Regions from separate parts of the Actinoallomurus sp. NPDC050550 genome, predicted to be linked through region 2. Evidence: riboswitches for the same ligand, from Rfam matches in the RefSeq annotation. Region 2 holds a riboswitch; each other region holds the start of a gene.

Region 1 (7,403 bases), on a different contig from region 2:
GAGGACCCGGAAGAGTCCGTAGGCGAGTTCTGTGGAGTCCATTCCCATGGTGTGGCTGCCCCTCGTCGGCTGCGCGGTCGCGGTGAAGACGTGGGCCGGCCCGCGGGGCCGGCGGCATGGTCGGCCGCGTCCGGATGCGGCCGACCATAATTGAGGTTATAGCACACCTAATGAATTCATCGCGATAGAATGCGATCATGCCGGCCAAGCGCTCCTACGTCTCCCCGCTGCGCGAACAGTCCGCCGCACGGACACGCGAGCTGATCCTGCGTCAGGCCACGGAGCTGTTCGCCGAGCGCGGCTACGGGCGGGTGACCGTCGCCGACATCGCCGCGGCGGCGGGTGTTGCATCGAAGACCGTGTTCGCGAGCGTCGGGAGCAAGAGCGACATCCTGAACCGCATCGTCGACCAGGGAGTGAGCGCCTCCGGTTACGAGCAGGCGATGCAGGCACTGCTCGAGGAGCGGACACCGGAGTCGGTGCTGCGAGCGTTGGCTCATGGCACGCGGATGGGCAACGAGGGTCAGTTCACCGTGCACGAGGCGATCCGCAAGGCACTGCCCGTCCACGAGGACGGCGAGGCCCTGTGGGAGCGCGCCACCGCGGACTACCGCGACGCGCTGCACACGGCCGCCCGCCATCTGCACACGCTGCCTCCGCCCCCTACCTACTCGGTGAAGGAGACAGCCGACCTGCTCTGGCACTGGTTCGGACCCACCGGCTGGCGCACCCTCGTGGTCGAGAACGGCTGGACCTGGGACCGGGCCGAGGACGTCCTCTGTAGCACGGCGCTCGCCGCCCTCCGCTGACACCGCTCATGGGGAGGTGACAAGACGCCGCTCGGCCTGCTCGTGTATGCGGCCGACGGCTATATGCCCGCTCAGATCACAAGGCCGGACCGGCCGGTGAGGTGCTGCAACGGGCTCTGGCCGCCCCCGTACGAATCCGGGGAAGGCTGCGCACCGGTGTCCTATCCTGAGAGCGGGTGTGATGGAAACCGAGGACGGCGATGACCGACACCTACGACCCCACACGCACGGCGATCCTGCTGGTCGACCCGTACAACGACTTCCTCTCCGAGGGCGGCAAGATCTGGCCCGCGGTGAGCCATGTCGCCCTTGAGGTCGGGCTGCTGGACAATCTGCGCACCGTCGTCGCCGCCGGACGCGAGAACAGTGTCCACATCTTCTTCGTCCCCCACCGCCGGTGGCGGGAGGGCGACTACGAGGGCTGGGACCACCCCAACCCCACCCAGCAGCGCGTCCGACAGAGCCACACCTTCGCGTTCGGCACATGGGGCGGCGAGTTCCATCCCGACTTCCAGCCCACCGACACCGACGTCGTCATCAAGGAGCACTGGGCCCAGAGCGGCTTCGCCAACACCGACCTCGACTTCCAGCTCAAGCAGCACGGCATCACCCACGTCGTTCTCGTCGGCCTGCTGGCCAACACCTGCATCGAGTCCACCGGCCGCTACGCCATGGAACTCGGCTACCACGTGACGCTGGTGCGTGACGCCACTGCGGCGTTCCTCCCCGAGATGATGCACGCCGCGCACGAGCTGAACGGCCCCACCTACGCCCACGCCATCTCCACCACGGACGAGGTCGTCGCCGCGTTCGAGGGAGCCCGGGCCTGACACCTCTCAAGCCCCCGAAGCACGTCTCGCTCGCCCTGCTGAGAGGCCGGGCTAGGAGAGCGGGTTCTGGGTGAGCAGGTGTGCCTTGAAACCCTCTCCGTACGTGCTGGTGGGGGTGCCGCTGTAGTCGTTGATGAGCACGTTGCCCTGGCTGCAGCCCCACGCGTTCCAGGTCCAGGCGGTGTACCCGATGCCGTGCGCGTCCGCCCACGCCATCACCTGGTCGATGTAGTCGTGGGCGCAGGAGTTCTGGCCGATCTCACCGGCCTGCACCGGCACCTTCGCGGCGACGGGGGCGACCTGGCTGTCCCAGCAGGAGGTGTTGGAGCAGGTGTTGAAGTTGTAGGTGTGCCATGCGGCCATCAGGTTGCCGGTCGAGTCCGTCGGCTTGTAGGTCAGCCACTGGCTCAGGTCATTGGACCAGGCGACGCCTCCGAGCATGATCACGTTGGTCGCGCCGGTGGCGCGCACCGTGTTGACCAGGGACTGCATGCCGGCCACCTGGTAGCCGATGCCGGTGCAGGTGCCGCCGTCCCGCCAGCAGGTCCAGGCGGCGGTCGCGTCCCAGTTCGCGGCGGCGTCCGGGTAGGGCTCGTTGAACAGGTCGAAGACGACCGCGTTGTTCGCCTTGAAGGCGTTCGCGACGCCGGTCCAGAACGTCGGCGCGTACTGCGCGTCGGGCATCGGCTTCTGGCAGGTCGCGGCGGTGTCCGAGCAGCCCGCGCCCTGACCGCTGTACTGGCCGTGATTCCAGTGCATCTCGACGGTCGGCGTGATGCCGTTGGCGACCAGCAGGTTCACGTAGTCCTTGACGTTCTGCTGGTACGTGGCGCCGTTGGGCGTGCCGTCGGTGCCGTTCCAGCACTCCTCGTTCAGCGGGATCCGGACGGCGTGGATGTTCCAGGCCTTCATCGCGTCGACCGATGCCTGGTCCACCGGACCGCTGTCCCACATGCCCTTGCCCTGCACGCACGCGAACTCGCCGCTGGACCGGTTGACGCCCAGCAGACGGTACGTGGCGCCGGTCGAGGTGAGGAGGTGGTTCCCGGAGACGTGCAGCGCGGGTGCCGGTCCCCCGGTGCCGCCGCCGTCGTTGTCGGCCTCGGTGGCGTTGACCGTGACCGACGTCAGGCCGCTGGACGCCACGGTGATCGGCCGGGTGCCGTTGGTGCTGTCGGGGTCCTCGGCGGCACCGAGTTTCACGGTCTGCGGGGTGTTCCAGTTGGACGTGGTGAAGGTCAGGGTCGCGCCGCTCACCACCGTGATGTCGCCGTCACCGGTGCCCGCGGTGCTGGTGACCGTCACGTCGCCGGATGGCTGGGCGTTCAGGCGGACCGTGTAGCCGGCGGTCCCGCCCTCGGGCACGCTCACGCTCGTCGGGGAGACCACCAGGGCCTGCTGCGTTCCTCCGGAACCGGGGCCGGCGCACGACACGCTCGGAGCGTTGTCGGCGCCGGTGTAGGTGCCGTTGAAGCCGACGGTCCAGGTCGCCCCGGTGCCCTGGGCGGCGTTGTACGAGGCCGGGGTGACGGTGATGGCCGCACCCGCCGGCGTGGGCACCGCCGGAGACGGCACGCCGCCCCACATCTGGGTGATCACCTGGTTGCCGGGAAAGTCGAAGCTCAGCGTCCACCCGGTGAGCGGGTCACCGGTGTTGGTCACCGTGATGTCGGCACCGAACGCGCTGCCGTTGTCCCAGCTCTTGGCGTACGTGGCCGAACACGACACGGCGGCATGGGCGGCGGTCTGGACCGTGGCGAGCCCCAATACGGCGAGCAGTACCGCGACCGCGGCCAGCACGGCTCTGCACCACGGGCTCCGGTGGATCGGCATGGGCGTTCTCCCTGGCGAAAGGCGGCGAAGCGGCACGCGGTCCTGCTCCGGCGTTTGCGGGCGCTGGCAACGATCACCCGCCCCCGATCGCATCGCAAGAGCGCCCCGTCCTCCGGGCGCACGCACGCACGCCGACCTGGGACAGGACCGGGAACGCGGCTGAAACTTTCAGCCGCGCGTGCCGCGGCCACCGGCGCCTCCGGACGGCTCACGCCCGGCGAGCGAGCGCGTGCGGACCGGAGGCCTCATCGAGACCGGACGACATCACCGAGCCGCCGGGACGATGGCAGCGTGCGTCGACGCCGGGCCCTCAGAGGGCCCGACGTCGACGCGGGGGGGGAGGAAAGTCAGTGTCAGCCGTACTGGGGATAGCCGTAGCCGACGACCTGGCCGGTGCTGCGGGTACGGATCCGCACGGCGTTGTCGGTGTTGCCCTCGACGGTCTGGATGGTGCCGTTGTGGTTGTCCTTGATGACCAGGCCGACGTGGTCGATGCCGTCGATGCCTCCGCCGCTCCAGGAGAAGAACACCACCGCGCCTGGTTTGGGAACGCTTCCCCAGCGGCCCTGCTGCTCGAACCAGCGGGCGTGCTCCGGGGTGAAGGCGTCACCGCCGATTCCCTTGACGCCCGCCTGAGAGCCGACCCAGGTGATGAACATGTCGCACCAGCTCGCGTCGGCATAGTCGCTGATCGCCCCGCCGTCTCGCTGGACGCCTCTCTTGGCGAACGGCGAGGACATGAACCACTGGTTGTACTTGGTGCCCCCGGCGGCGGTCTCCGTGGTGCCGACCTGGGAGAGGGCCAGCTTCAGCGCGTCGGCGGCGGTGGGCACCTTCTGCACCACCTTGGGCTCGTCCTTGGGCCTGGCGTCCAGTCCCCTGCCGGGGATGGGCCACTGCACGGGCCGGCCTGCCGGGGGGAACGGGACCGCGGCATGGTCAGGAAGAGAAGCGGCGGAGGATGCCTCGGCCGGTCCGGCCGAGGTCAGAATGATCGCGGCGGCACCGGCCGTTGCGACGCCGGCGAAGGCGGGAATGAAGCGGAATGCGGATGGCGTTTTCTCGGGTCGGGGGACACAGGGCACGGGGGAACTCCTTGGCTTCCATGCCGCTTACCGGGTTAGCTGACGGGTTCGGGCGTGGAAGCTGCCCTACGGCACGAGGGGGCGTGCCGATTCACCCCGGGACTTCTGGTGGGTCCCCGGTTCCGCGGGGGCGCGGATTCAGCGGGTCGCCCGCAGGACGGGCGGCGTCAAAAGAGGGTTGGGGAATGGCCGCCATTGCGATGGCGGCGTTTGGGGGATCGTGCGATTTTGGATATGAACCGGCTCGGCCGAACTCGCCCCGGACACGCGTTTTAAAACGCGTCCTCGCCCGGGTCGACGTACCGGCCATCACCAGCGGATATGCGGGCGACGCATACGAGCGCCGCAAGAGTTATAGGAACATAGCAGGACAAAACACGCAGACGACACTAGGCATTTATGTGATCTGGGTCACTTAACTACCGAGATCAACGTAATGCAGCCCCACAGATGAGCATGGTGCTTTCTATATGGCATTGTGGGGCCAGAAATGCCAATTGTCACGATGATGCAGATGTGACGTCAGAGGCCACGTACCATCCGAGGGGCGCCGGGGATCAGTCGCCGACCTCCACCGCGAGCCGGGTCAGCTGGACCCGGGAGGTCACGTCCAGCTTCCGGAAGATGTGACGCAGGTGGAAGGCGACCGTGTGCGCGCTCATGAACAGCTGGTCGGCGACCTCGCGGTTGGTCAGGCCCTGGGCGACGAGCTCGGCGACACGGCGTTCGGTGTCGGTGAGGCTGGCCCAGCCGGAGACCGGCCGGTCGGCCCGGCTCCAGTGCCGGCGCCGGATGCCCAACCGCCTGAGCCGGCGGCGGACCCGAGCGGCGTCGCGGATCGCGCCGAGTGCCGAATAGGCCGCCAGCGCGGCGTCCAGGCCGGCGATGGCCTCCCCGCGTGTCCCGGGGCCGTCCGCCGCGAGCAGGCTTCCCAGATCCTCCGCCGCCGAGGCGCGGGCCCACGGGTCGGCGTATTCTTCGGCGGCGCGTCGCAGGGCGGCCCGATCACGGTCGAACAGGCCGCGCGCGTGCGTCGCGGTGACACCGACACTGTCGAAGACCGGGTGGTCGGCGGCCAGCCGGTCCATCGCCGAGACCACCCTCTCGGCGTGGGCCCGGTCGCCGAGGGCGAGCGCCGTCCGTACGAGCCATGGCGCCGCGGTCGGCTCGCCGACCAAGGTCCAGGAGTTCGCCGTGGCCTCGTCACAGAGCCGTACGACGGCCTCCTCCGCCGACGCGGGCCCGGCACGGGCGGCGGCGACCTGCGCCCGCACGAGATGGAACCCGGCCTCCGCGCGCGGCGATCCGTACTGGGACAGCGCGGGCCGCTCCGCCTCGGCGTACCGCCACGCCGCGCTCAGATCGCCGGCCCGCAGCGTCGCCGCGACCAGCACCGCCAGCGCGGACGACGTCAGCAGATGCGGCCCCAGGTCGCGCGTGCTCGCCAGGGCGGCCTCGGCCTCGGCGACGGCCTCGTGGAACCGGCCCGCGGCCAGGTCGAGGCGGGCGCGAATGACGCCGGGCGCCGCCGCCCAGGCCAGGTTCCCGGTCGTTTCGGCGTCCTCCCCCGCGGTCCCCATCACCGCGCGGGCCTCGTCCAGCCGGCGGACGTCGGTCAGCAGCATCGCCAGGATCATCCGGGGGTGAAGGCGGCGCGCCTCCGCGGACCTCGCCCGGCGTACGGCCTCACGGGCGAGCCCCAGTCCGTCGGTCAGCCGCCCCGCACCCCAGTCGGACAGGGCCAGCCGGATCAGCGCCCCGGTGATCAGCACGTCGCCGTGCCCGGCCGCGGCGGACACGATCCGATCCGCGTGGGCGCGCGCGCCCGCGTCGTCGCCCGCCCCTGCCAGCGCGTCGAGCAGGACCAGTTCGGCGTCGTCCCGGAGTTCGCGGGGGACGCCCTGCCGGCCGAGGACGGCGGTCGCCTCGGCCGCGGCCTCGGCCGCCCGCCCTCGGAGATACAGGAGCTCGGCGCGCAGACAGTGCAGCCGGAGGTACGAGGCGTGCGGCAACGGCCGGGTGAACAGCGAATCCACGAGTTCCGCGGCCTCTTCGAGCCGGCCCACCGCGGTGAGGACGTGAATCGCCGTCAGCGCCCGGGCGGGCCAGGCGGGCTCCCGGGGGTCGGTCAGCCGGAGGGCATGCGTGGCGAGGGCCGCCGCCGCTCGCGGGGAGGCGGGGATCACCTCGGCGACCGCCCGGTCGAGTGCGGTGAGCGCCCGGGCGTCGCCCGCCCGGATGCCCCGGATGAGGTGGGAGGCGGCGGGGAGCGCGGCCGTCCTGCCCCGTCCGAGCAGGAGGTCCCCGATCTGCCGGTGCAGCGCCCGCCGCACCGGCGCGGGCACGGTGAGGGCGGTGACCCGCCACACCAGGTCGTTCCGGAAGCAGAGTTCGTCCGGTCCGGCGACGAGGAGCCCCCGGGAGAACGCCTCGTCGATCCACGGCAGGAGGGCGGCCGGCGTGGTCCCCAGCAGCTCGGCCACGTCCTCCGGAGCGAACGACCGTCCGATGATCGCGCCGACGCTCAGCAGCTGACGTGTCGCCGGGCCGATGGTGTCGAGACGTCGCCTGACGTCGTCCTCGACCCGGCCGGGGAGCCGTACGGCCACGAGCCGGGCGTGCCCGTCGACGATCCGGACGGCCCCCTCGGCCAGCAGCCCGGACAGCAGTTCGGTGAGCAACGCGGGATCGCCGCCCGCCTCGCCGGCGAGGCGCAGAACGTCCGCGTCGGGAACGCCTCCCAGCACGTCCGTCGCGACCTGCCGCACGGCGGCGGCGTCGAGCGGGCCGATCGTGAACCGGACGGCGCCGTCCCGCTCGAGCCGATCGAACAGGCGACCGGCGTC
Region 2 (7,403 bases):
CCCGCGCCAAGCAGATGCGCGAGGCGGTATCCGACGTCGAGCAGGACAACCTGGTTGCCGCGATCATGCTCGTGACCTCCACGCCCGAACTGGACGCCGTCCTCGCCGCAAAGCTCTTGGAACTCCTTCAGCGTCCGCTCATCCTTTCCGGCCGCTGGGACGACCTGTCCCGCTGCGCGGCCGCCGTCGAGCACGTCACCGAAGGCCGGGCCCAGGCGACGGCCCAGCGCGTGCAGGCTCGTATCGCGATCCACCGCGACGAGCGGGCCACCGCACGTCGGCTCCTGTCAATCACCCTCGAGCAGGCCCGGGCGACCGGTGATCGCCTCGGTGAAGTCAGCAGCCTCATCCTGCTCGGCACCCTGCATGGCCGCTCCGGCGACCACGACGCGGCGGCAGCCACCCTCGAACAGGCCATTACGGCCGGGCTGACCGCCAACATGCCAGTCCAGATGACCATGGCCCACAACTACGCCGGCGAACAGTACCTCCACCTCAACCGGCCCGATACCGCGCTCTACCACCTCCGGGCCGGGCTCAGCCTGGCCCGCGACAACAACGACGAGGACCTCACGGCCATGGCGCTTTACCTCCTCGGCGCCGCCCACAGCCGCCTCGGCGACCACGACACCGCCCTCATCCACCACCATGACGCCCTCCAACTCGCCCAGGCACGCGGCTCGGCCCACAGCGAAGCGATCGCCCGCCTCCACCTCGGCCGAACCCTCCAGGCTGCCGGAAGGCTCGACGAAGCCGACAAAGCGCTCGCCATCGCGGTAGAAGGCTTCCGGGCGCACGGCGACCACCACAGCGCCGCACAAGCACTCGCCGCCGCCGAATCCCTCAGCGGGACCGTCTGAAAGAAGGTCGTCGGCGGGGTTTTGGCTTTGACCCGCGGCAGGGCTATCCCAGTTTCGGAACGGCTCGTTCGATGATGGCGGTGAAGTCGGATCCGGGCGGGAGGGTGCCGAAGGCGCGGCCCCAGTCGCCGCTGAGGCGGGAGGCGCAGAAGGCGTCGGCGACGGCCGGGTGGCCGTGCCGGACCAGCAGGGAGCCCTGCAGCACCAGGGCGAGGCGCTCGACGACCCGCCGGGCGCGCAGCTCGATCGTCGCCACGTCGGTGAGCGAGTCCTTGACCTCGGCGACGGCGGCGTCCAGCCGCGCGTCGGCGCCCGAGGCCAGGCCGATCTCGGTGAAGAACGCCTCCACCGTCTCCGGCTCCTTGACCATCGCCCGCAGCACGTCGAGGGTCGCGACGTTCCCGGAACCCTCCCAGATCGAGTTGAGCGGCGACTCGCGGAACAGCCGCGGCATGCCGGACTCCTCGACGTAGCCGTTGCCACCGAGGCACTCGAGCGCCTCAGCGGCGTGGGCGGGCCACCGCTTGCAGACCCAGTATTTGCCGACGGCGAGGCCGAGCCGCTTGAACGCGGTCTCGCCGCGGTCGGTGGCCCCGGCCAGGCGGAGCATGAGGACGGTCGCGGCCTCCGACTCGACCGCGAGGTCCGTGAGGACGTTGCGCATCAGCGGCTGGTCGATGAGGTACCGGCCGAACACCTGACGGTGCGCGGCGTGGTGGGTCGCCTGGATGAGTTCCTCGCGCATTCCGGCGGCCGCGCTGATGACGCAGTCGAGCCGGGTCATGTTGACCATCTCGATGATCGTGCGGACGCCGCGCCCCTCGTCGCCGACGCGCCAGGCGACCGCGTCCTCGTACTCCACCTCGGCGGATGCGTTCGACCGGTTGCCCAGTTTGTCCTTGAGCCGTTGCAGGCGAAGACCGTTGCGCGTGCCGTCGGGCAGCACCCGGGGCAGCAGGAAGCAGGTGAGGCCCTCCGGCGCCTGCGCGAGGACGAGGAACACGTCGCACATCGGCGCGCTGGTGAACCACTTGTGGCCGGTCAGCAGGTACGTGCCGTCGGGCCGGGGCACGGCACGCGTCGTGTTGGCCCTCACATCGGAGCCGCCCTGCTTCTCCGTCATCGACATGCCGGCGAGGATGCCCTGCTTCTCCAGCGGCGGCCGCAGGCCGAAGTCGTACGTGCCGGACGTCAGCAGCGGTTCGTACTGCCGGGCCAGCTCGGGCGCGTGGCGCAGCGCCGGTACGGCGGCGTAGGTCATCGAGATGGGGCAGCCGTGCCCCGCGTCCACTCGCCAGACGTAGAACTTCGCGGCGCGGGCGACGTGCGCCCCGGATCGTTCGGTCCACGCCCGGGCGTGCAGGCCGTGGCCCACCGCGACGCGCATGAGCTCGTGCCAGGCGGGGTGGAACTCGACCTCGTCGACGCGATGGCCGTACCGGTCGTGGGTACGCAGCACCGGCGGGTGCTCGTTGGCGAGCCGGCCCCACTCGCGCGCCTGCTCCGTGCCTCCCAGTCGGCCGAGCTCGTGGACGGCCTCGGCCGCCCAGCCGCCGCCTTCGCGGAAGAGCCCGTCCAGGAGGGCGGGGTCGTCGGCCACATCATGGCCGACGAGCGGGGGGACCTGGTTGAAGACCTCATGTGTCGTCATCGACCGCTCCGATGCTGCGCTGGGCGAAGGTGATGAGATGAGCCATCAAGCCGGCCTGCGCGTCCGCGTCGCCGACCGCACGTGCCTGCGCCTTGGCGAGGCCGTCGGCACGCGCCTGCGCGTCGGTGCGGCCGTCGGCATGCGTCTGCGCGTCCGCGCGGCGGGCGGCATGCGTCCGTGCGTCCGCGTCGCCGACCGCAGGCGGCTCGGCGGAGCGGCCGGCGCCGACCGCGAGGGGGCCGACGAGAGCCTCGCCGATGGCCCCGACGAGCGCCGCGGCGCTGACCTCGACGTTCTGCTCGGGGAGCTCGCCGGCGGCGATGCCGCGGCCGATGAGCCCGGCGAGGACGGCGGCGTACGCCCGGCGGAAGACCAGGCGCTCGGCGTCGACGGCGGGATCCGCCGGCTCGGCGAGGAGCGCGTACGCCATCCGCGGGGCCCGCAGGGCCCGGCCCGCGAACGTCTCGATCACCGCCGCGATGCCCTCCGCCGCCGAGCCCTCCAGCGACGCGGCGCGCGCGAACGCGTCGACCTCGCGCTGGGAGGCCACCCGGAAGACCTCCGCGACCAGGTCGGCCTTTGCCGGGAAGTGGCGGTAGACGCTGCCGGTCGCGACCCCCGCTCGCCGGGCGACGGCCGCGATCGAGCAGCCGGCGTAGCCGCGCTCGGCGACGACCGCCAGCGCGGCGGCGCGGATGCGGTCCCGAGAGGCGCTGAGCCGGGCCTCGACACGGGGCGTACGGCGGTAAGGCACGCAAGAATTGAACCTCAGTTCATTCCTTCCCTGCAAGGGTGGCCGTCGGGAAAGACGGAGCCGTCGGTAGGGCAGGGCCGTCGGGAACGACGGAACGGCGCGGGATCACCTCAGGTGAGGGGATCCCACGCCGTCCGGGACCGGCAGGCGAGGGGGGGAGCGGGTGACGCCGTGCCGGTGTCGAGGGGGTGGGTTACGCCTTGCCGGTGGCCGTGGCGTAGCCGGTGCCCGAGTGGCGGTACACGCCGCCGTTGCCCAGTTCCAGCACCTGGAACTTGATCGTGATCGAGTTCGACGCGGTGCCGGTGAGCTGCTGCATCATCTTCTCCGACAGGTCGATGAGCGCCGGCGGGTTGTGCTGCGCGACGGCCCACTCGGCCGGGCCGAAGTCCTCCACGATGCCGATCTCGCTCTTACCGTTGTAGGTGACCTTCACCTTGGTGCCGAGCGGCCAGTACGGGCTGGCGAGCGTGTGGAACGACATCGGCTTGCCGGAGGCCGTCGACGGGTCCCAGAAGGACGTCGCGGTCGAGACGCCGCCGGGCAGGGCGGCCTTTTCCTTCTTGGCGTCCTTCTTGAGGCTCACGAACAGCCGGTCCTTGTTCTCCGTGGCGACGCGCTGCTCGGTCTGCGGCGCCTGCTTGGGCGCCTGCGCGGCGGACGGCGCGGGGGCGCTCTGCGCCGAGGATGCCGACTCCGAGGCGGTTCCGTAGGCGAGGGCGGTGGTCACGCCGGCGCCGGCCAGGGTGACGCCGGCGGCCGCGGTGGCAATGGCCTTCGTCGAGAACCTGATCATGGAATTCCTTTCGGGGGCATGGGGAACGGGGGCATGAGGGATGGGGGCATCCCGGGGCGATGACAGGGGGATTCGTGGGACCGCCCGGGAAGGGAAGACCGGCGCGTGCCGCGTTGCTCGGCGGCGACGCGGCACGCGCCGGCACGGGCGATTACTGGGCGTACTCCGGGTAGCCGTAACCCACGACAGCGGAGGTGTTCCGGGTCCGGACCTTCACGGCGTTGTCCGTGTTGCCCTCGACGGTCTGGATGGTGCCGTCGTGGTTGTCCTTGATGACCAGGCCGACGTGGTCGATGGCGTCGACACCGCTGCCGTTCCAGGAGAAGAAGACGACGGCCCCGGGCTTGGGAACGTTGCCCCAGCGGCCCTGCTGCTGGAACCACTTGGCGTGGGTCGGGGTGAACGCGTCGCCACCGATCCCCTTGACGCCGGCTTCGGCGCCGGCCCAGGAGACGAACATGTCGCACCAGTTGGCGTTGGCGTAGTCGCTGATGGACCCGCCGTCGCGCGCGACGCCTGCCTTGGCGTACGGCGAGGACATGAACCACTGGTTGAACTTGGTGCCGCCGGCTGCGTTCTCGGTCGTGCCGACCTGGGAGACGGCGAGCTTCAGGACGTCCGTGGCCGAGGGCAGCTTCTTCTGCACCTGCGCCTTCGGCTCGGCGAGGGCGCGCACCTTGACGTGCGGGGCGTCGCCCAGGGAACCGGCCGCGATCGCCTTACCCATACTGGGATTAGGTATCTGGGCGACATGGTGGGCCGCGAGGCGGGACGCACCGGGGATCTGTGCGGACAGCGCCGGTCCTGCGGAGGCCACGGTGAACGCGGCCGCGCCGGCGGCGGCGGTGCCGGCGATGACGCCGGCGACGGTCTTACGATCAAGGGTAAAGCGGGGTTTGGCGTGTCGAGGGGACACAGGGGGGTACTCCTTCGGCTTCCATGCCGCTTACCGGGTTAGCTGACGGGTTCGGGCGTGGAAGCTGCCCTACGGCACAGGGGATGTGCCGATTCACCCCGGGACTTCTGGTGGGTCCCCGGCTCCGCTAGGTGCGGATTCAGCGGGTCGCCCGCTCATGCGGGCGGCTCGAACAAAGAGATACGTCTGCCGTCATCGGCTAGGGGTAGCGGTGACGGCCGGTATTCAGATCAGGGCGGACTCGCGGACAAGGTTCTGCTCCTTACTTCCAGTACGCCTACCGGGTTAGCTGACGGGTTCGGACGTGGAAGTCGCCCTACGGCACAGGGGATGTGCCGATTCACCCCGGGACTTCTGATGGGTCCCCGGCTCCGTGATCTTCACGGACTCGACGTTGCCGCTCCCGCTGAAAATGGATCAACGGGTACTTCGCGGGAGTGGCGCGATTTTGGGATATGAACCGTCTCGGCTCTGTACGGAGGCCCTCGCACGCGTCTTCGCGCCGCGCCATCTGCGCTGGTGGGCCGGCCGTGCCGGCGGATGTTCGGGCGGCGCATGGGGAGCGTCGCCGGACTTAGAGGAACATATCAGACAAATACCGACGTGCCAAACATGGCCGTCGGATATTACTCACGTGATCGACACCACAAAGATCGTCATAAAGATCGATCTGGCGCGCCTTATGATCCACTTTTGGTTTCCGGTCTAAGCAATCATGAATGACCGCAAAGGTGCTGAATCGTCCAGGTGTCGCAACAGCCGGGCGGCGAAGAGTATTCCGCACCCCGTCACGATGGGTGACCACAGCCTCGGCAGGAGGCTCGCCGTACGCGCCGGAGCACCGAGAAGACGTCAGCCCGCCGCCACGACGCGCCGGAGCACAGGGAAGGCGTCAGCCGGCCGCCACGACGCGCCGGAGCACAGGGAAGGCGTCAGCCGGCCGCCGCGACGCGCCGGAGCACAGGGAAGGCGTCAGCCGGCCGCCGCGACGCGCTCGCCGCGCGTCAGGATCTCGCGATAGCGCTGCGACGTGATCTCCGCCACCTCCGGCGCGGCGCCCAGCACGGGCGAGACCGCCACCGCCCCGGCCTCCAGGGACTCCTCACGGACCTTGTCCGCGAAGTAGCCCGGGGCCAGGAAGTAGGACGCCATCGCGACTCGCGGCGCGCCCGCGTCGTACAGCATGCGTACGGCCTCGGCAGGGGTGGGACGGGCCGCGGAGGCGTACGCGGGGACGACGGAGTGCCAGCCGCGCCAGGCTCGCGCCATCCGGCCGATCGTCGCGTTCGCCGCCGGATCGCTGGAACCGGCGGCGGCGAGCACCAGAGCGGTGTCCGGGTCGGGGCGGACGCCGACCTCGGCGAGCCGCCGCTCCAGGGCCTTCGTCATCAGCGGATGCGGGCCCAGCGTCGTCCCGTAGTGCAAAGTCAGCCGGGGGTGGGCGCTTCGGACGTCGCGAAGCGCCCCCGGGATATCGGTCTTGCTGTGATACGCCGCGGTGAGCAGCAGAGGGAGCACGACGGCCTCGTCGGCCCCCTCGCCGACGAGACCACCGAGCGCCTGCCCCGGGGCCGGGGGAGCGTGGTCGAGATACGAGGTCACGACCCGCACCCCCGATGAACGACGAACAAGATCGAGAAGTTCCTCGATCGTCGCCGCCGCACGCGGATCCCGGCTCCCGTGGGCGACCGCGACCAGGGGGATCGCCGGAGTGCTCAGAGGTTGATGCCGCATTCGGTCTTTCCGGTGCCGGCCCAGCGTCCGCTGCGTGGGTCCTCGCCCGGCGCGACCTGCTTGGTGCAGGGCTCGCAACCGATCGACGGGTACCCGTCGTACTGCAGCGGGTTCACCAGGATGCCGTGCTCCTCGATGTAGTCGTGGAGCTGGGCCTGGGTCCAGCGGGCGAGGGGGTTGACCTTGACCTTCCCGCGCGCGGCGTTCCACTCGACCACGCGCGAGCCGCGCCGGTGTGAGGTCTCCTCGCGCCGGATGCCCGTGATCCACGCGAGGTACGGCTCGAGCGCGCGGTTCAGCGGCTCGACCTTGCGCAGGTGGCAGCACAGATCCGGGTTCCGGCCGTACAGCCGGGGCCCGAGGTCGCGCTCCTGCTCGGCGACGGTCCGGGAGGGGGTGACGTTGACCACGTTGACCGGGTAGACGGCCTCGACGGCGTCCCGCGTGCCGATCGTCTCGGCGAAGTGGTAGCCGGTGTCGACGAACAGCACGTCGATGCCGGGGCGGACCTTCGAGGCGATGTCGACCAGCACCGCGTCCTTCATGGACGACGTGACGCAGATCCGGTCACCGAAGGTCGCGATCGCCCAGCGGATGATCTCTTCGGCGGAGGCCTCCTCCAGCGCGTCGGCGGCCGATTCGACGATGTCGGTCAGGTCGAGCGCCGCAGGAGCGCGCTCGTACAGGAGCGT
Region 3 (7,403 bases), on a different contig from region 2:
AAGGAAGCCGCGATGAAGGCGTTCATGACAGCCGCCGTCACCGCATCGCGCTACGACGCGGGCAACATCGACTACGAGGCTCACCAGGTCGAGGGACAACCGGGCGCGTTCGTCATCTTCGAGCGCTGGGAGAGCCGCGAGGCCCTCGAAGGCCACCTGCAGGCACCCCGCATGCAGGACCTGGTGCCCCAACTGCTGGAACTGATGGACGGCAGCATCGAGGACGGGATCCGCTTCCTGCAGCCGTTCCGCCCGGCACGATAGGCCGACCCGGAGCACGGCGAGCCTGATCGGGGCTAGGCGGCCGTCCGCCGGAGTTGCGCGACAAAGCGCCGGACCATACGGGGACTGCGCAGCAAGTAGACCTCGGCGTGCGGAGCGGCAGCGGTGATCGCTTGCATCACGGTCGGGAGACCGTCGCGCTGTTCGCATTGGGACTGGCCCAAGGCAGGTCAGGGGAAGCGGTGCGGCAGTCCGTCACGGAGAGCCTCAAGGCCGTGGTCGGCATCCTGCTGATCATCGGCGGGGGCGGCGCCTTCAACCAAGTTCTGGAGGACACGGGCATCAGCCACGCCATCGCCTCGGCCGCCGGCGGAGCGCACATCAGCGTCGTGCTGCTGGGGTGGCTGCTCGCACTGCTGCTCTCCGCCTCCACCGGATCGGCGACGGTAGGGATCGTCTCCTCGACCGGCATCGTCGCGCCACTGGTGACCGCGTCCGACAGTTGGCACACCTCGCTGGTCGTCATCGCCATCGGCGCGGGCTCGATCGGCCTCAACTACGTCAACCACGAGGGATTCTGGCTGGTCAAGGAGTCCTTCGGGATGGACATGGGCAAGGCCACGAAAATCCACACCACCACCCAGACGCTGGTCAGCATCCTGGGCCTGGGGATGGCCCTCCTGCTCTCCGCATTCCTCTAGCGACCGCGTGCCGATCCCAATGCGCACGAAATGTACGCGGACGGTTGTGCGGCAGCAGGGCGGCGACGAGGTTGTCGCAGCCGGTCGGGGAAGGCGTCGATCCGGTCCAGGATGTACGACGCTTTCCCCGCGGTCCAGCGATCACGCTGGGCGACGGGCCCTTTGATTACGGGCGGCCGGCGCCGACGTAGTTCGCGGTCCAGTAGCTGTTGGACATGCTGGCGTACTGTACGACGGTGCCCGTGTGCGGGGCATGAATGAATCTGCCGCCACCGACGTAAATGCCTTCGTGGCCAAGGCCGTCGAAGAAGACCAGGTCACCGGGCTGCAGATCGGACTTGGCGACGTGGCGGATGGCGCTGTATTGGTCGGGGACGACGCGGGGAAGGCTGACGCCGGCCGCGCGCCAGGCCATCATCGTCAGCCCGGAGCAGTCATAGCCCGACGGGCCCGTACCGCCGAAGACATAGGGTTTACCCAGCTGAGCCATGGCATAATTCACCGCCGTGCCGGCCGAGCCGGATGCGGAGCTGGAGGGGCTGCTACCGCTGCTCTTACTACTGCTGTTGCCGCTTGAGCTGTTGGTGCTTGAGCTGGAGCTGGTGGACTTGGCGACCAGTGCTTTCTGCTTGGCGATCGCTTTTTCGGCGGCGGCTTTCTGCTTCTTAAGCGTAGACGTGGTCGTGGTGACCGTCTGCAGCGCTGCCTTGGCTTCTTCCTGATCACGCTGGAGGCGCTGGGTCGATGCCAGCAATGCGGTCATCTCTTGGCTTCGGCTGTTGGAAAGTTCGGTGAAGGCCGACATATTTTGCAGGCTCGCTTCGGGGTCCCTGGAAGCGATGACGGCGGTATTGCTAAGACTGCCGTTCTTGTAGGCGGCGACGACCATCTGCGCCACCCGGACGCGCAGGTTCTGATAGTTGGGCTTTTCGGTGGCGATCTGATTGTTGATCACTGAAAGCCGCTTCTTCGCCGCATCCAGCTGTGTCTTGGCCTTGTCGTACTGATTGGCGATCTTGTCTACCTGGCTGTTTAGCTTGTCCAGCTTATTCTTTGCTGCGGTCGGTGACGGCTTGGTAGCCGCGTACGCGCTGCTTGCGGGAAGAAGAAGGGCGGCGCTCGCCGTCAAGGCCGTAATGCCCCTCAGCCAGCCAGAACTTGTGAGCCGAGAATATGAAAATGTCACGTACGAACTCCTCTCCTCACGCCTACCGGGTTAGCTGTCGGGTTCGGGCGGGAGATGCCCTACCGAGCGCTGGGCGCTGCGGATTCACCCCAGTTACCTGGGTCCCCGGTTCCCCGCACTGCAGGGATTCGGCTGACGGTCGTGCTCTTGTGTGAAGCATGGGACAGTCGAGTCCTACGGAGCGTAGGGCATCAATGTGGATAAAACCACCGAAACGTGATTTATGGTACGCAGTGTGCGCCGTCCGTTACTGAGTGCACGTCATGGCGCCGTGTCGGTGCGCATGTCCCTACAGCGGGTGATTACCTTCTGAGCGAGTTGCTGCTGCGACTGGGCTTCCCCGTCTCTCAACCCTTTGAGAATGGCGAAGTGGCGAGGATGCAGGCCCGTCGGCGACAGCGCGGATTCAAGCGTCTCGATCGCCCCGGCGTGTCACCCCCGACTGCCCGGACAGGGCCCTGATCGAAGCGGAGATGATCACGGAGACGACCGGCAGCGACACCGTTGAGGAATTCTTGGAGCGCATCCGGCAGGCATGGGACGCCGGTGACGCCGATGCCTACGCTCGGCAGTTCGCCGAAGACGCCTCGTACGTGATCTTCCTCGGCGACGCCATGTTCGGCAGGGCCGCCGTCGGCCAGACCCACCACGAGGTGTTCACGAAGTGGCGGAAGGGCACGCGGATGATCGTCAGACCCATCGACGTGCGCACTGTGGACACCGACACCGCCGTGGTGACCACGGTCGGCGGCATCGGCAAAGGCAACAAGATCGACTACGACAAGTTCCAGACGTACACCCTGCGTCGCCGCGACGGGCGATGGGAGTGCGTCGCGTTCCAGAACACCGAGATGAGCCGTCGCGCCAAGCGCACCTACAGCGCCTGACGACCACACACTCGCGGGTCGGCCGCCTGCACGATGCGAGGCCGGGAACGAAGGCCGCCCCGTACTCCGGCACGGACGTCCTATCGTCCGCGGGCGGGCGCGGTCCGTGGCAGGGAGGGGAGAGGGCCGAGGTACGACCAGGCGCCGTCCTCGAGGACGAAGCGGCTGTGTTCTTCCATCAGCCCGGGGCGGTTCCGCTGGACGTAGTGGGCGCGGAAGAGGACGGTTCCCTCGGCGTCGAGGTAGCTTCCGCCGGCGGTTCGGAGGACTTCGAGGCGTTGCCAGCGCAGGGACTCGTCGAAGTCGATGTGCGGTGGCCGCGTCGACGGATGCCACGTACGCAGGAGGTAGCCCTCGTCATCCACGCAGAAGGCGCTGAACCGCGAGCGCATGAGCCGCTCCGCTGTCGGGGCCTTCATGTCTCCGCGGTGAAAACGTCCACAACAGTCGTCGTACGGTGCGGGCAGCCCGCAGAAGCATCGTGCACCCGGATCGGACTGGCTCATGTTCTCATTGTGTCGCCGCGAGACCATCGCTGCGGCCGCTCGCCTGTCGTAGCGGTTGGGCGGCCCTGCCGAAACAGGTCGCAGGCAGTGCCTCTACTGTGGCGCGGTGACGACTCAGGTGATCGTGCTGAACGGTGGATCCAGCTCGGGCAAGTCCGGGATCGCCAGGTGCCTGCAGGCGGTACTGCCGGATCCGTGGCTCGCCGTCAGCGTCGACACGCTGGTCGAGGCGATGCCCGCGTCCATGCGGACATCGGAGGCCGGGATCGAGTTCGCCGCGGATGGCGGAGTGAGCGTCGGGCGGGAGTTCCGGGAGCTGGAAGCAGCGTGGATGGAGGGGATCGCCGCGATGGCCCGCGCCGGTGCCCGGGTCATCGTCGATGACGTCTTCCTCGGTGGCGCGGAGTCCCAGCAGCGGTGGCAGAAGGCCCTCGACGGACTGGACGTGCTGTGGGTCGGCGTCAGGTGCGAGAGCGCGGTCGCCGCGGGCCGCGAGATCGCCCGCGGGGATCGGGCCCAGGGAATGGCCGCGTCGCAGGCGGAGGCGGCCCACCGGGGCGTGCTCTATGACCTGGAGGTGGACACCACCCGTACCGAGTCCCTGGAGTGTGCGCGGACCATCGCCGCTCAGCTCAGCTCGAGTCGCCCGTGACCGCGTCGGCGCAGGTCGCGAGTCGGCGGGCCAGGGCGTGGACGTGGTCGCGCAGGGCGTCCGGAGACTCGATCACGAACGGGCGGTCCAGCCAGGCGAGTACGGCGGCGACCCAGTCCAGCCGCTCGGCCCGCAGCCGGACCCGTACCCAATCCTCGGAAGGTCCCGGCGGGTCATGAGCGGGATCCCGCGCCGGGTCGGCCGGGAGCTCCTGCACGGTGGCGATACCGACCGGGATCCGGGATCGGACCTGCTCGGCCGTGCCCTGGACCCGTAGCGACACCTCGTGCAGGTAGGGCACGTCGGCGAGCCCGGACAGCACCCGGGCGGTCGGGTCGAACCCCTCCGGCACCTCGAACGACCCCGGCAGCACCGTCGCGGTCTCGATCCGGTCCAACCGGAACGTACGCACCTCGCCGCGGTCCGAGTCGGCGCCGGTCACGTACCAGCGTCCGGAGTGGAGGACGATCCCGTACGGATGGACGGTGCGCTCGCTGCGGCGCCCGTTCCAGGCCTGATAGCCGAGGGCGACCGGCCGGCGGTGCCGCGCGGCCTCCGCGAGCATCAGCAGCACGCCCGTCTCCGGGGTGGCCACGCGCCGGGCCGGAGCGGTGAACTCGGTGGCGGCCAGCAGCGCCTCCAGCCGGCGGCCGAGCGCCTCGGGCAGCACCCGGCGTACCTTGGCGGCGGCGCTCTCCATCGCCGCGACGGACGTGGTCACCAGCCCGGCGCGCCGGCCCACGACCAGGCCGAGCAGTACGGCCAGCGCCTCCTCGTCGGTGAGCATCAGCGGAGGCATCCGGTACCCGGGGGCGAGCCGGTAACCGCCGTACCGGCCGCGTACCGATCGGACCGGGACCTCCAGGTCGATGAGGTGGTCGACGTAGCGCCGGACGGTGCGCTCGTCCACGCCGAGCCGGTCGGCCAGGTCGGCGACGGTACGGGTGCCGCCGGCCTGGAGGATCTCCAGCAGGGCGAGCACTCGGGCGGTCGGTCGGGTCATATCCGAAAGTTTGCCGCAAATACCGGGCGGATCCTGTCCTGTATCCGGCCTAGCGTCGCACTCATGACGACTTACGTACTTCTCCCCGGCTTCTGGCTCGGCGCCTGGGCCTGGCGCCCGGTGACGGCCGAGCTGCGCGGCCGCGGGCACGACGTCCACCCGCTCAGCCTGACCGGGATGGGCGAGCGGGCACACCTGGCCCGGCCCGACACCGACCTGGAGACGCACGTCACCGACGTGCTCAACCTGATCCGTTACGAGGACCTGCACGACGTGGTGCTGGTCGGGCACAGCTACGCCGGTGCGGCGGTGATCCCGAGCGTGGCGGACCGGATGCCGGACCGGATCGCCCGGCTGGTGTTCATCGACAGTGGACCGCTGCCGGATGGGATGTCCCAGGCGGAGTTCACCCCGCCGGAGGACCAGGCCCGCAACGCCGAGCTGGTGCGCACGGTGGGCGACGGCTGGCGGCTACCGCCTCCGCCGTGGCCGCAGCTCGCCGCCGATGCGTTCGAGCTGTCCGACGACACGCTCGAGCGGCTGACGCGGCTGTCGGCGCCGCAGCCGTGGGCCACCGCCACCACGCCGGTCCGGCTGACCGGGGCCTGGGAGAAGCTGCCGCGACTGCACGTGCTGTGCAGCTTCGGGGTGGAGGAGGTCCGGGCGAGGGCTGCGGCCGTTCCCGCCTTCCGGCACATGGCGGGCGAAGACTGGGATCACCGGGAGCTGTTCGGCTGGCATTGGCCGATGTTCGACCGGCCCGGCGAACTGGCGGCGATCCTGCACGAGGCAGGCTGACCGGCCGTCCGTATGGCGCCCCATGGGGACGGCCTGGTCCTGTCTGCGCCCAGGCCCGTCCCCAGGGCCGTACGGCGACGTGGCGTCGTCACCGCGAGCGCTCGCCGAATGAGACCGACGACAGCACCTGGCGCACGGCGCGGCCCTTCGTACCATGGTGTCGTGTTCGCCCTCCTCCGCTCGGTGTGGCAGGAGCCCCGTCCCTCCGACCGCCCTGCGCGCCGTATGGGACGTCGGCGAGGTACGGGCCGGGCACCGGGTGCTCGTCAACGGTGCCGCGGGCGGCGTCGGCACGTACGCCGTCCAGATCGCGGCGGCGCTGGGCGCGGACGTCACTGGCGTGTGCCTCGAGCCGGCCGGATAACCTGGCCGTCGTGTTGCTGATCGGTGGCTGGGATGCGCGTTGAGATGACCACGCGACCGTACGTGCTGCTCAGTGTGGCCGCGTCCATCGACGGATACATCGACGACGCCAGTCCCGACCGCCTGGTGTTGTCGAACGAGGCCGACCTCGACCGCGTCGACCAGGTGCGCGCCGAGTCCGACGCCATCCTGATCGGCGCCACCACCCTGCGGCGGGACAACCCCAAGCTGCTGGTGAACTCCGCCGAGCGGCGCGACGAGCGCGAAGCGCGCGGCCTGCCGCCGTATCCGTTGAAGGTCACCGTCACCCGCAGCGCTCACCTCGACCGGGACCTGAAGTTCTGGCACCACGGCGGCGACAAGCTCATCTACTGCCCGGAATCGGCCGTTCCCGGGCTGCGGGAACGGCTGGGGGACCTGGCCGACGTCGCGGGTCTCGGCGCCGGTCTCGATTTCGAGGCCATGCTCGACGACCTCGGCCGGCGGGGCGTCGAACGGCTCATGGTCGAAGGCGGCGGGACGATTCACACGCAGTTCCTCACCGCCGGCCTGGCCGATGAGATCCACCTCGCCATCGCGCCGTTCTTCCTCGGCGACCCCGCCGCCCCGCGGTTCGTCAATCCAGGGGACTTCCCCAACGGGCCGGGGAACCGGATGAGGCTCGCGGAGGCACGAACGATCGGGGACATAGCATTTCTGCGCTACCTCCCCGAGGAGAAGGTCGAGTAGTTGCCTCGCGTACCACCCAGCCGCTCGGAAGAGTACGGATGGCTGTCCTTCGCCGTCGGCCTGGCCAAGCAGTGCCCACCCAGCGACACCGCGTTCTCGGTCGGATGCGTGATCGTGGACGGGCAGGGAAGCGAGATCTCTCAGGGCTTCTCGAGGGAGCGACCGCACTTCCACGCCGAAGAGTCCGCCCTGAGCAAGGTCGCGCCCGACGATGAGCGCCTGCCCGGTGCCACGCTCTACAGCTCCCTCGAACCCTGCACCCGGCGCAGCTCGAGGCCCCATACGTGCACTGAGCTGATCATCGCCTCCGGGATCAGGCGCGTGGTCATCGCGTGGCGCGAACCACCGGTCTTCGT
Region 4 (7,403 bases), on a different contig from region 2:
GCGCGGTCTGCGGCTGCTGATCACCCCTTGGTGGGCGGCCACCACGGTCCGGTGGCCGCGGGCGCGGTCTGCGGCTGCCGATCACCCCGCGGCGGGCGGCCACCGCCGGTTGCGCCATGGTCGTTACAGGAGGGCGGAGAAACGGGCGGCCTGGACCTCCCAGCGCCACTCTCGCTCCACCCAGGAACGTCCTCGCTTGCCCATCGCCTGCGCCGCGGACGGGTCGCGCAGCAGGCCGATGACGGCCTGGGCGATCGCGCGGACGGAGCGGCCGTCGACCACGACGCCGGTCTCGCCGTCGAGGACGGCGTCGGGCGCGCCGCCCGAGTCGCCCGCCACCACCGGGAGCCCGGTGGCGGACGCCTCGAGGTAGACGATGCCGAGCCCCTCGACGTCGAGGCCGCGCCGACGGGTCCGGCAGGGCATGGCGAACACGTCGCCGGCGTCGTAGTGCGCCGACAGCTCTTCCCAGGGGACGGCGCCCGTCAGCCGTACGGCGTGGGCGACGCCCAGCTCGACGCGAAGCCGTTCCAGGTCGGCGCGGTACGGGCCGCCGCCGACGATCAGCAGGGTGGCGTCCGGCACCGCGCGCAGCACGTGCGGCCAGGCGTGGATCAGCGCGTCCTGGCCCTTGCGCGGGACCAGGCGGGAGACGCACACGACGACGGGCCGGTCCGCCAGGCCGTGCCGCGCCCGGATCTCCTCGCCGCCCGCGCCGGGGCGGAACACCGTCTCGTCGACGCCCGGGGCCAGCCGCCGCATCCGCGTGACCGCCGAGGGCGACAGCGCGCGGGCCATCCGGCTGAGGGTGTAGTCCCCCAGGTAGGTCAGGACGTCCACCTCGTCGCCGATCCGGCGCAGCAGCCGCCGCGACCCGGGCAGGGCAGCCCAGCCCGCCTCGTGGCCGTGCGTGATGCCGACGAACCGGTCGACGCCCGACCGCCGCAGCGGCGCGGTGAGCAGTCCGAGGGGTGCCGCCGCGCCGAAGACGACCGAGTCGCAGCCCTCCGCCCGGACGATCTCGCGGGCGCGCCGCAGCACCGCGGGCACGGGGAGCATCAGCGTCGTCGGATGCCGGACCACCGGGAACGGCTGCGCCGCGTCGAACTCCGCCGCGCCCTCCCACGCGGGCGCGTACACGACGAGCGAGCCCGGCGGCCGGCGGACCGCCAGGTTGTGCACGAACGCCTGGATGCCGCCCGGCCGGGGCGGGAAGTCGTTGGTCACGACGAGCGTCTTCCTCATCATTGCCAGCATCGCACGAGTGATCGGATTGACCTGACGCGCCCCCGTGACCAATGCGAAACACGGAGTTAGTGTTAAGGCGCGTCATTTGTGGCCGCCCATCCCCGCCGGGCCCGCGATGTTACGGACCTGACGAGGCACGGCGGTGGGAGCTTCACGACGAGGAGGAGCCACCCATGACCGAGACCCCCCGACCCCCGACCACCCCGCCATCCGGGATCGCCGACCCCGCCCCGCTCGGGCTCGCGGCGTTCGCCCTCACCACGTTCCTTCTCTCCGCCAAGAACGCCGGGTGGACCGACGGCACGGACGCCTGGCTCGGATACGCGTTCGCCTACGGCGGGCTCTGCCAGCTGCTCGCCGGCATGTGGGAGTTCCGCAACCGGAACGTCTTCGGAGCCACCGCCTTCTCGACGTACGGCGGGTTCTGGATCGGCCTGGCCCTGTACGTCCACTGGGTCGTGCCGACGGCCGCCGCGACGGCCGCGGCCACGAAGGCGAACCCGGAGGACCTGGTCCAGAACGACCTCGGCTGGATCCTGCTGGCGTTCGCGATCTTCAACACGTACATGCTCCTGTGGAGCACCCAGGTGAGCACGGCGGTGTTCGGGGTGTTCCTCACCCTGGAGCTGACCGAGATCATCCTGTTCATCGGCAACCTCTCCCACAGCAGCGGCACGGTGAAGCTCGGCGGCTGGATCGGCGTCCTCACCGCCCTGGTCGCCTGGTACACCTCGGCGGCCGGCGTCGCGAACGGAATGGGCGGCCGGCTCGCCCTGCCCGTCGGCGGGCCGCTCGGCGCCCGCCCGGCCGTCGCCACCACCAGCCCCGTCACCGAATAACCGGCGCACTCACCGCCCGTACGCCCCTGGGCTCGAAGTTCAGGGGCGTGCGGGCGGCGGCACGGGGACGTGGTGCAGGCGCGCCCAGGCCCGTCCCATCGCGATGCGCTCCGGCCCCGAAGGATGGGTGTTCCACAGCGCGTAGGCGAACGGGTTCGGCGACAGGTCGTCGAGGTCGGTCACGCCGAGGGACCGCTGCATCGCCGTGAACGTCGCCGGGTCGCGCGTCAGGTCGAGAGAGTGCACGTCGGCCCGTGCCTCGATGCGGCGGCTGATGAGATTCTCCGCGGGCCCGGCGATCTGGGTCAGGACGGTCACCGCGGCCAGCAGCAGCGCGGTGGAGCGCGGGTCGGCCGCCGAGCGCACGCCCGCGCGGCGCAGCAGCCGCGGCGAGGTCATCGCCAGGTAGAGGACGCACGCGCCGACCGCGACCCCGATGCCGCCGACGAGGGTCCCCGTCAGCACGTCGTTCCGCTTGGCGTGGCCGAGCTCGTGCGCGACGACGGCTTCGACCTCCTTCGGCGACTCCGACACGAGGAGGGTGTCGTAGACCACGATCCGCCGGGTCGACCCGAATCCGGAGACGTAGGCGTTCAGCGTGGTGGTGCGCTTGGACGCGTCGGCGACCAGCACGTCGCGGACCGGCACGCCGTCCGCGCGGGCCATCCGGAGCAGATCCGTCCGCAGCGGTCCGGCGGGCATCGAGGTGAAGGAGTTGAACAGCGGCTCGACGACGACCGGGTAGGCGTACGAGACCGCCGTGACGAGCAGGAACCCGCCCGCGGCCGCCGCCGCCCACCAGTGGCGGGGGAAGCGGTGGATCAGCAGGTGGAGCCCCACGAGCGCCACGATCCAGATGACGAGGCTCACCCCGAAGCCCGTGAGCTGGTCGGTGAGCCACGACCCCCAGTTCTGGGTCGACAGGTGATAGCGCCGCAGCACGGACTCCGACCACGCGGCGAAGGGCAGCGTGATGAGCTGGGTCAGCGTGGAGAGCACGACCGCGACGGCGACCACCCGCACGGTCCGCCGCCACAGCGGGACGTTCGCACCCGCCGTGGCGGACCGGCGTGACCCGGTGACCAGGCCGAGCAGCCGGCCGCCCCAGGGCGTCAGCCCCAGGCCGAGGACGACGACCAGGCCGACGACGAGCGAGGCGTACGCGGGGGGATCCAGCGCGGCGCTGAAGGCCTCGCTGCGCGCCATCTGGTCCCGGGTGAAGTCGAGCGCCGGGTCGGCGGCGATCCGGCCGCCGGGCAGCGGATGCCAGGGCGTCACCACCGCGGCCACGACGACGAGCAGCGCGCCGAGCACCGCCGCGGCGACGGCGGCGGTCCGCCGGGAGCCCTCCGACGGCGCTGCGCGGCCGGGTTCGCGATCGGACACGAGAGCGGACGGCGACGCACCGCCCGGCTCCGTCACGCGAGCTCCTCGCGCAGAGAGCCGCCCCGCCACCACGCCGCAAGCTCCGCTGTGGGCTTCATACCGTCCCGCTCCATCACGTGAGCTCCTCGCGCAGGCAACCGCCCCGCCACCACGCCGCAGGCTCCACTGTGGGCTTCATATGGCCCGGTTCGGTCACGTGAGCTCCTTGCGTAGGTAGGCGCGCCACTGCGCGGCGAACTCGCTCGAACGTATGCCGAGTACCGCCCGCAGGGCGCGGTCCTCGATCCGCGGGTCGCCCGCGTCGCCGGGCTCCGCCTCTGCGGTCCGGTACAGCCGCACCAGCCGACCCTCTCCATAGCGTTCCGCGATCATCCGGCACGCCAGCCATGCCTCCTCGTACGCGGCGGACAGGCGCTCGCCCGAGCCGCTGAACGCGTTCCGGTCCGGTGGCGCGGCCGGCACGTCACCGGCGGCCAGTTGCGCGGCGAGCTCGCGTCCCGCCGCACGCGTCGAGACGCCGGCCTTCTTGTAACCGACGTAGTCGGCGAGTCCTTCGATCAGCCACATGGGAGTGCGGCTGTCGCGGGCGCCGCCCATCGCCACGTGCACGAGCTCGTGGGTGAGCACGACGTGCCGTCCCAGTCCGTTCAGGCGGTCGAACGCCGTGGGGGTGATGATGACGCGATCGGCGCCGTGCTCCGAGTCGCCCGCCGTGCCGCTGACGGTGGCGAGCGCGGCGATGTCGCCGAGGTTCCGGACGTCGCCGACGAGCTCTTCGGCCTCCTGCTCCGTCGCCGGCGCGAAGGCGACGACCTGGCGTGACCAGCGGTCGCCGACGACGTCGGAGACCAGGCCGACGCCGGTGTCGAGCCGGCGGGCGATGTCGCGCAGCTCGGCGGTCCGCGTCTCCGGGCCGTCGGTGGCACCGGTGCCGTCCGCGACTCCGGTGTCGTCCTCGCCGATGACGAGGCTTCGCCGGCCGTGGATGACGGTGAGGGCGCCGCCGTCCCAGATCTGCGGGTCGTCGCGCAGGCCGTGCGTGGACCCGTCGCCGGACACGACCCAGCCCGCGTCCTTACTCCGGCCGAAGGTGAGGTACTGGGTGTAGGCGACGTCGGCCGCGTCGAAACCGCCCAGCCGGTAGGTGAGCGTCAGCCGGGCCGTCCAGCCGTCGTCGGCAGCGGCCGCGGCGCGGGTGTCCGCGAGCGACTCGCGCCAGGTCGCCAGGGGGATCTTCGTCAGGTTGTCGAACAACGTCTCCTGCCCGGCGCGGAACGCCTGGACCGACGGGTCGACGGTGGCGAGGAAGGCCGCGCGGTCATGGGCGAGGACCGCGCGGGAACGGCGCTGCAGGATGGCCGTCACCGTGGCCGTGCTGGGCGTGGGCGCCGCCGTGGCGCTGCGCAACGACGCGGCCGTACGGCCGGCGCCGTGGTGCAGCGCGACGTAGCCGACCGCGGTGACCAGGTTCAACGCGATCGCCACCCCGGTCAGCGCGGCGACCCGTGACTGCCCGGAGCCCGCCGACGACATGCGCGCGATAGTAGCGGGCGAAACTGAGAAGCCGGGGCCGCCCACCTGGACGACCCCGGCGAATCGAGCCGGTTCAGCCGGCTCAGTACGGGCGAGCCGCGCCGTAGAACTCGCTCCGGTAGTAGCTGTTGTTGTCGATCCGGACCTGCTTGATCTGCGTGCCGGTGTGCGACGCGTGGATCATCCAGATCTTGTGGCCCTTCACCTTGGAGATGATCCCGGTGTGGTTGTTGTAGTTGAAGTACACCAGGTCACCGACGGCGAGGTTCTGCCAGCGGATGTGCAGCTTGATGTGCCGGTGCTGCTGGCCCGCGGTGCGCGGCAGGCGGACGCCCGCCTTGCGGTAGGAGTACTGCACCAGACCGGAGCAGTCGAACGTCCTGGGGCCGGAGCCCCCGTAGCGGTACCACTTGCCGATCTGCTTACGCGCGACGGAGACCGCCTTCAGACCGACCTTGTGACGCTGGCTCCAGGACTTGTGCTTCTTCTGCGCCGTGACGGTGGTCGACTGGGGGGTCGCGGCGTGCGCCGCGGGGACCGTCAGGGCGATGGGTGCGAGGACCGCACCCGCGGCCACCATGCCTCCGGCGAGGCGCAGGCGCAGGGACGAAGCGGTCGAGGGGTTGCGAGACAGGGGTCTCTCCTTCCACTACGCCTACCGGGTTAGCTGTCGGGTTCGGACGTGGAAGCCGCCCTACGGCATGCCTGTGGGAGAACAGGCGCCCCGATTCACCCCCGTGAAGCCGCGCTCGTGCGCGGTTGGGTCCCCGGTTCCGCGTGCCCGCGGATTAGGCGTTCACGGTCACCCGCGGCCCCCGTCGGACCACGTCGGTGATGACCGTTTCTCTGCATTTCTGACAATCCGGAACCGGCCCGCCATCAGGGCGCTGTCCCTAGCGCCGCCTCTGGCGGAGACCCCGTCCGGTCGAGCGGCGCATGGCGTGCGCCGCAGGTAACACTCCGCACCGTCCCCCGGTGCGGAAGATCGCGATGACGTGACAGGCGGGCCGGATGCGCTCCGTGCCCCCGGTGAACCGGGTCTCTGCCCGGCCTGCCGCGTCCGCTGTTCAGTTGTCCGGCGGTCCTCAGACCAGCCGGCCGCCGCCCACCCAGGTGGAGGTGTACCAGGCGTCGCTCAGGTTGGAGATCTTCACGACGTCGCCGGTGTGCGGGGCGTGGAGGAACTTGCCCTTGCCGATGTAGATCCCCATGTGCCCGAGGTCGTGGAAGAAGACCAGGTCGCCGGGCTGCAGGTCCGCCTTGGACACCCGCTGGCTGGCGTCGTACTGGTCCGGCACCCAGTGGTTGAGCTTGATGCCGACCTTGGCGAAGGCCACCATCGTCAGCCCGGAGCAGTCCCAGACGTTCGGGCCCGACCCACCGAAGACGTACGGCTTGCCGAGCTGGGCACAGGCGAACTTCAGCACGATCTCCGCCTTGCCCGAGGCGAGGATCGAGCAGTTCTCCTTGGAGCTGCCGGGGTCGATGTTGCCGCCGAGCTTGGCGATCAGTTTCAGCTGCTTCTTGACGGCCGCGTCGGCCTGCGACTTCTGCTGCTCGAGCTGGGTCTTCTTCGTCTTGAGCTGCTGGGCCGCCTGCACGCGCAGCGCCTGCTCCCGCTCCAGCCGCTGGGCGGAGGCGAGGTACTGCTGGAACTCCGCCGAACGGTTGTGCGCGATCTGCGTGAACGCCGACATCTGCGAGAGCACGGCGTCCGGGTCCTTCGAGCCGAGCAGCTGGGGGATCGAGCCGTTGTCCCCGGTCTTGTAGGCGTCGACGGCCAGCTGGGCGACCCGCAGCCGCAGCGCCTGGAACGTCTTGCGCTCGGCCTGCACCGACTTGGCCAGGGCGTTGACCCGGCCCTGAGCGGCCTTGTAGTCCGCCTTGGTCTTGTTGTACTGGTTGCCGAGCTGGTCGACCTGGTCGTTGAGCTTCGCCAGCTGCTTCTTCGCCCCGCCCAGTGAGGAGGCGGGGTCGGCGTGCGCCGGAACGGCGGGCAGGGACAGCCCGGCGGCGGCGATGAACCCGGCGGTCGTGACGGACCATCGCGCGGTTCTGGACATGATCGTACGCTCCTTGGCCATGGTGATCGTGTCCTTAGAGCGCGCCCGCGCCGACGTAGTGCGAGCTGTACCAGACGTTGCTCAGGCTGTCGATCTTCACCCACGACCCGGTGTGCGGCGAGTGGATGAACTTGCCGCCGCCGACGTAGATGCCGACGTGCCCGAGGTTGTCGAAGAAGACCAGGTCGCCGGGCGACAGGTTGGCCCGCGAGACCCGGCTGGTCGCGTTGTACTGGTCGGGGACGACGCGCGGGATGCTCACACCGGCCGCAGCGTAGGCCGCCATCGTGAAGCCGGAGCAGTCGTAGCGCGGGCCATTGCCGCCGTAGAGGTA

What was found. Region 2 has a riboswitch for cyclic di-AMP ahead of AB0I04_RS36580 (CHAP domain-containing protein). Riboswitches for the same ligand answer to the same signal wherever they lie in the genome.
Region 1: another riboswitch for cyclic di-AMP. It lies ahead of AB0I04_RS43720 (CHAP domain-containing protein); the one in region 2 lies ahead of AB0I04_RS36580 (CHAP domain-containing protein).
Region 3: another riboswitch for cyclic di-AMP. It lies ahead of AB0I04_RS17150 (NlpC/P60 family protein); the one in region 2 lies ahead of AB0I04_RS36580 (CHAP domain-containing protein).
Region 4: another riboswitch for cyclic di-AMP. It lies ahead of AB0I04_RS02490 (C40 family peptidase); the one in region 2 lies ahead of AB0I04_RS36580 (CHAP domain-containing protein).

What each region holds. Positions count from the first base shown of each region.
Region 1 is NZ_JBFAJC010000053.1:12,223-19,625, forward strand. It holds gene AB0I04_RS43695 (ester cyclase) at 1-42, opposite strand, end outside; gene AB0I04_RS43700 (TetR/AcrR family transcriptional regulator) at 198-809, shown strand; partial or broken gene AB0I04_RS43705 (hypothetical protein) at 831-1,013, shown strand; gene AB0I04_RS43710 (isochorismatase family cysteine hydrolase) at 1,010-1,639, shown strand; gene AB0I04_RS43715 (cellulase family glycosylhydrolase) at 1,691-3,472, opposite strand; gene AB0I04_RS43720 (CHAP domain-containing protein) at 3,826-4,374, opposite strand; cyclic di-AMP (ydaO/yuaA leader) riboswitch at 4,567-4,711, opposite strand; gene AB0I04_RS43725 (LuxR C-terminal-related transcriptional regulator) at 5,115-7,403, opposite strand, start outside.
Region 2 is NZ_JBFAJC010000035.1:104,748-112,150, reverse strand. It holds gene AB0I04_RS36600 (AAA family ATPase) at 1-860, shown strand, start outside; gene AB0I04_RS36595 (acyl-CoA dehydrogenase family protein) at 904-2,511, opposite strand; gene AB0I04_RS36590 (TetR/AcrR family transcriptional regulator) at 2,498-3,265, opposite strand; gene AB0I04_RS36585 (hypothetical protein) at 3,459-4,061, opposite strand; gene AB0I04_RS36580 (CHAP domain-containing protein) at 4,213-4,977, opposite strand; cyclic di-AMP (ydaO/yuaA leader) riboswitch at 4,991-5,132, opposite strand; cyclic di-AMP (ydaO/yuaA leader) riboswitch at 5,238-5,381, opposite strand; gene AB0I04_RS36575 (sirohydrochlorin chelatase) at 5,950-6,711, opposite strand; gene AB0I04_RS36570 (phosphoadenylyl-sulfate reductase) at 6,693-7,403, opposite strand, start outside; gene AB0I04_RS36565 (Insertion element protein) at 7,403-7,403, opposite strand, start outside.
Region 3 is NZ_JBFAJC010000010.1:238,612-246,014, reverse strand. It holds gene AB0I04_RS17160 (putative quinol monooxygenase) at 1-264, shown strand, start outside; gene AB0I04_RS17155 (hypothetical protein) at 396-923, shown strand; gene AB0I04_RS17150 (NlpC/P60 family protein) at 1,090-2,052, opposite strand; cyclic di-AMP (ydaO/yuaA leader) riboswitch at 2,115-2,253, opposite strand; gene AB0I04_RS17145 (SgcJ/EcaC family oxidoreductase) at 2,583-2,996, shown strand; gene AB0I04_RS17140 (YchJ family metal-binding protein) at 3,077-3,415, opposite strand; gene cpt (chloramphenicol phosphotransferase CPT) at 3,609-4,154, shown strand; gene AB0I04_RS17130 (YafY family protein) at 4,135-5,157, opposite strand; gene AB0I04_RS17125 (alpha/beta hydrolase) at 5,221-5,955, shown strand; gene AB0I04_RS17120 (hypothetical protein) at 6,110-6,319, shown strand; gene AB0I04_RS17115 (dihydrofolate reductase family protein) at 6,364-7,047, shown strand; gene AB0I04_RS17110 (dCMP deaminase) at 7,048-7,403, shown strand, end outside.
Region 4 is NZ_JBFAJC010000002.1:44,246-51,648, reverse strand. It holds gene AB0I04_RS02515 (rhodanese-like domain-containing protein) at 1-20, shown strand, start outside; gene AB0I04_RS02510 (glycosyltransferase family 4 protein) at 124-1,245, opposite strand; gene AB0I04_RS02505 (acetate uptake transporter) at 1,422-2,087, shown strand; gene AB0I04_RS02500 (M48 family metallopeptidase) at 2,127-3,509, opposite strand; gene AB0I04_RS02495 (hypothetical protein) at 3,666-5,006, opposite strand; gene AB0I04_RS02490 (C40 family peptidase) at 5,089-5,586, opposite strand; cyclic di-AMP (ydaO/yuaA leader) riboswitch at 5,644-5,811, opposite strand; gene AB0I04_RS02485 (NlpC/P60 family protein) at 6,092-7,069, opposite strand; gene AB0I04_RS02480 (NlpC/P60 family protein) at 7,104-7,403, opposite strand, start outside.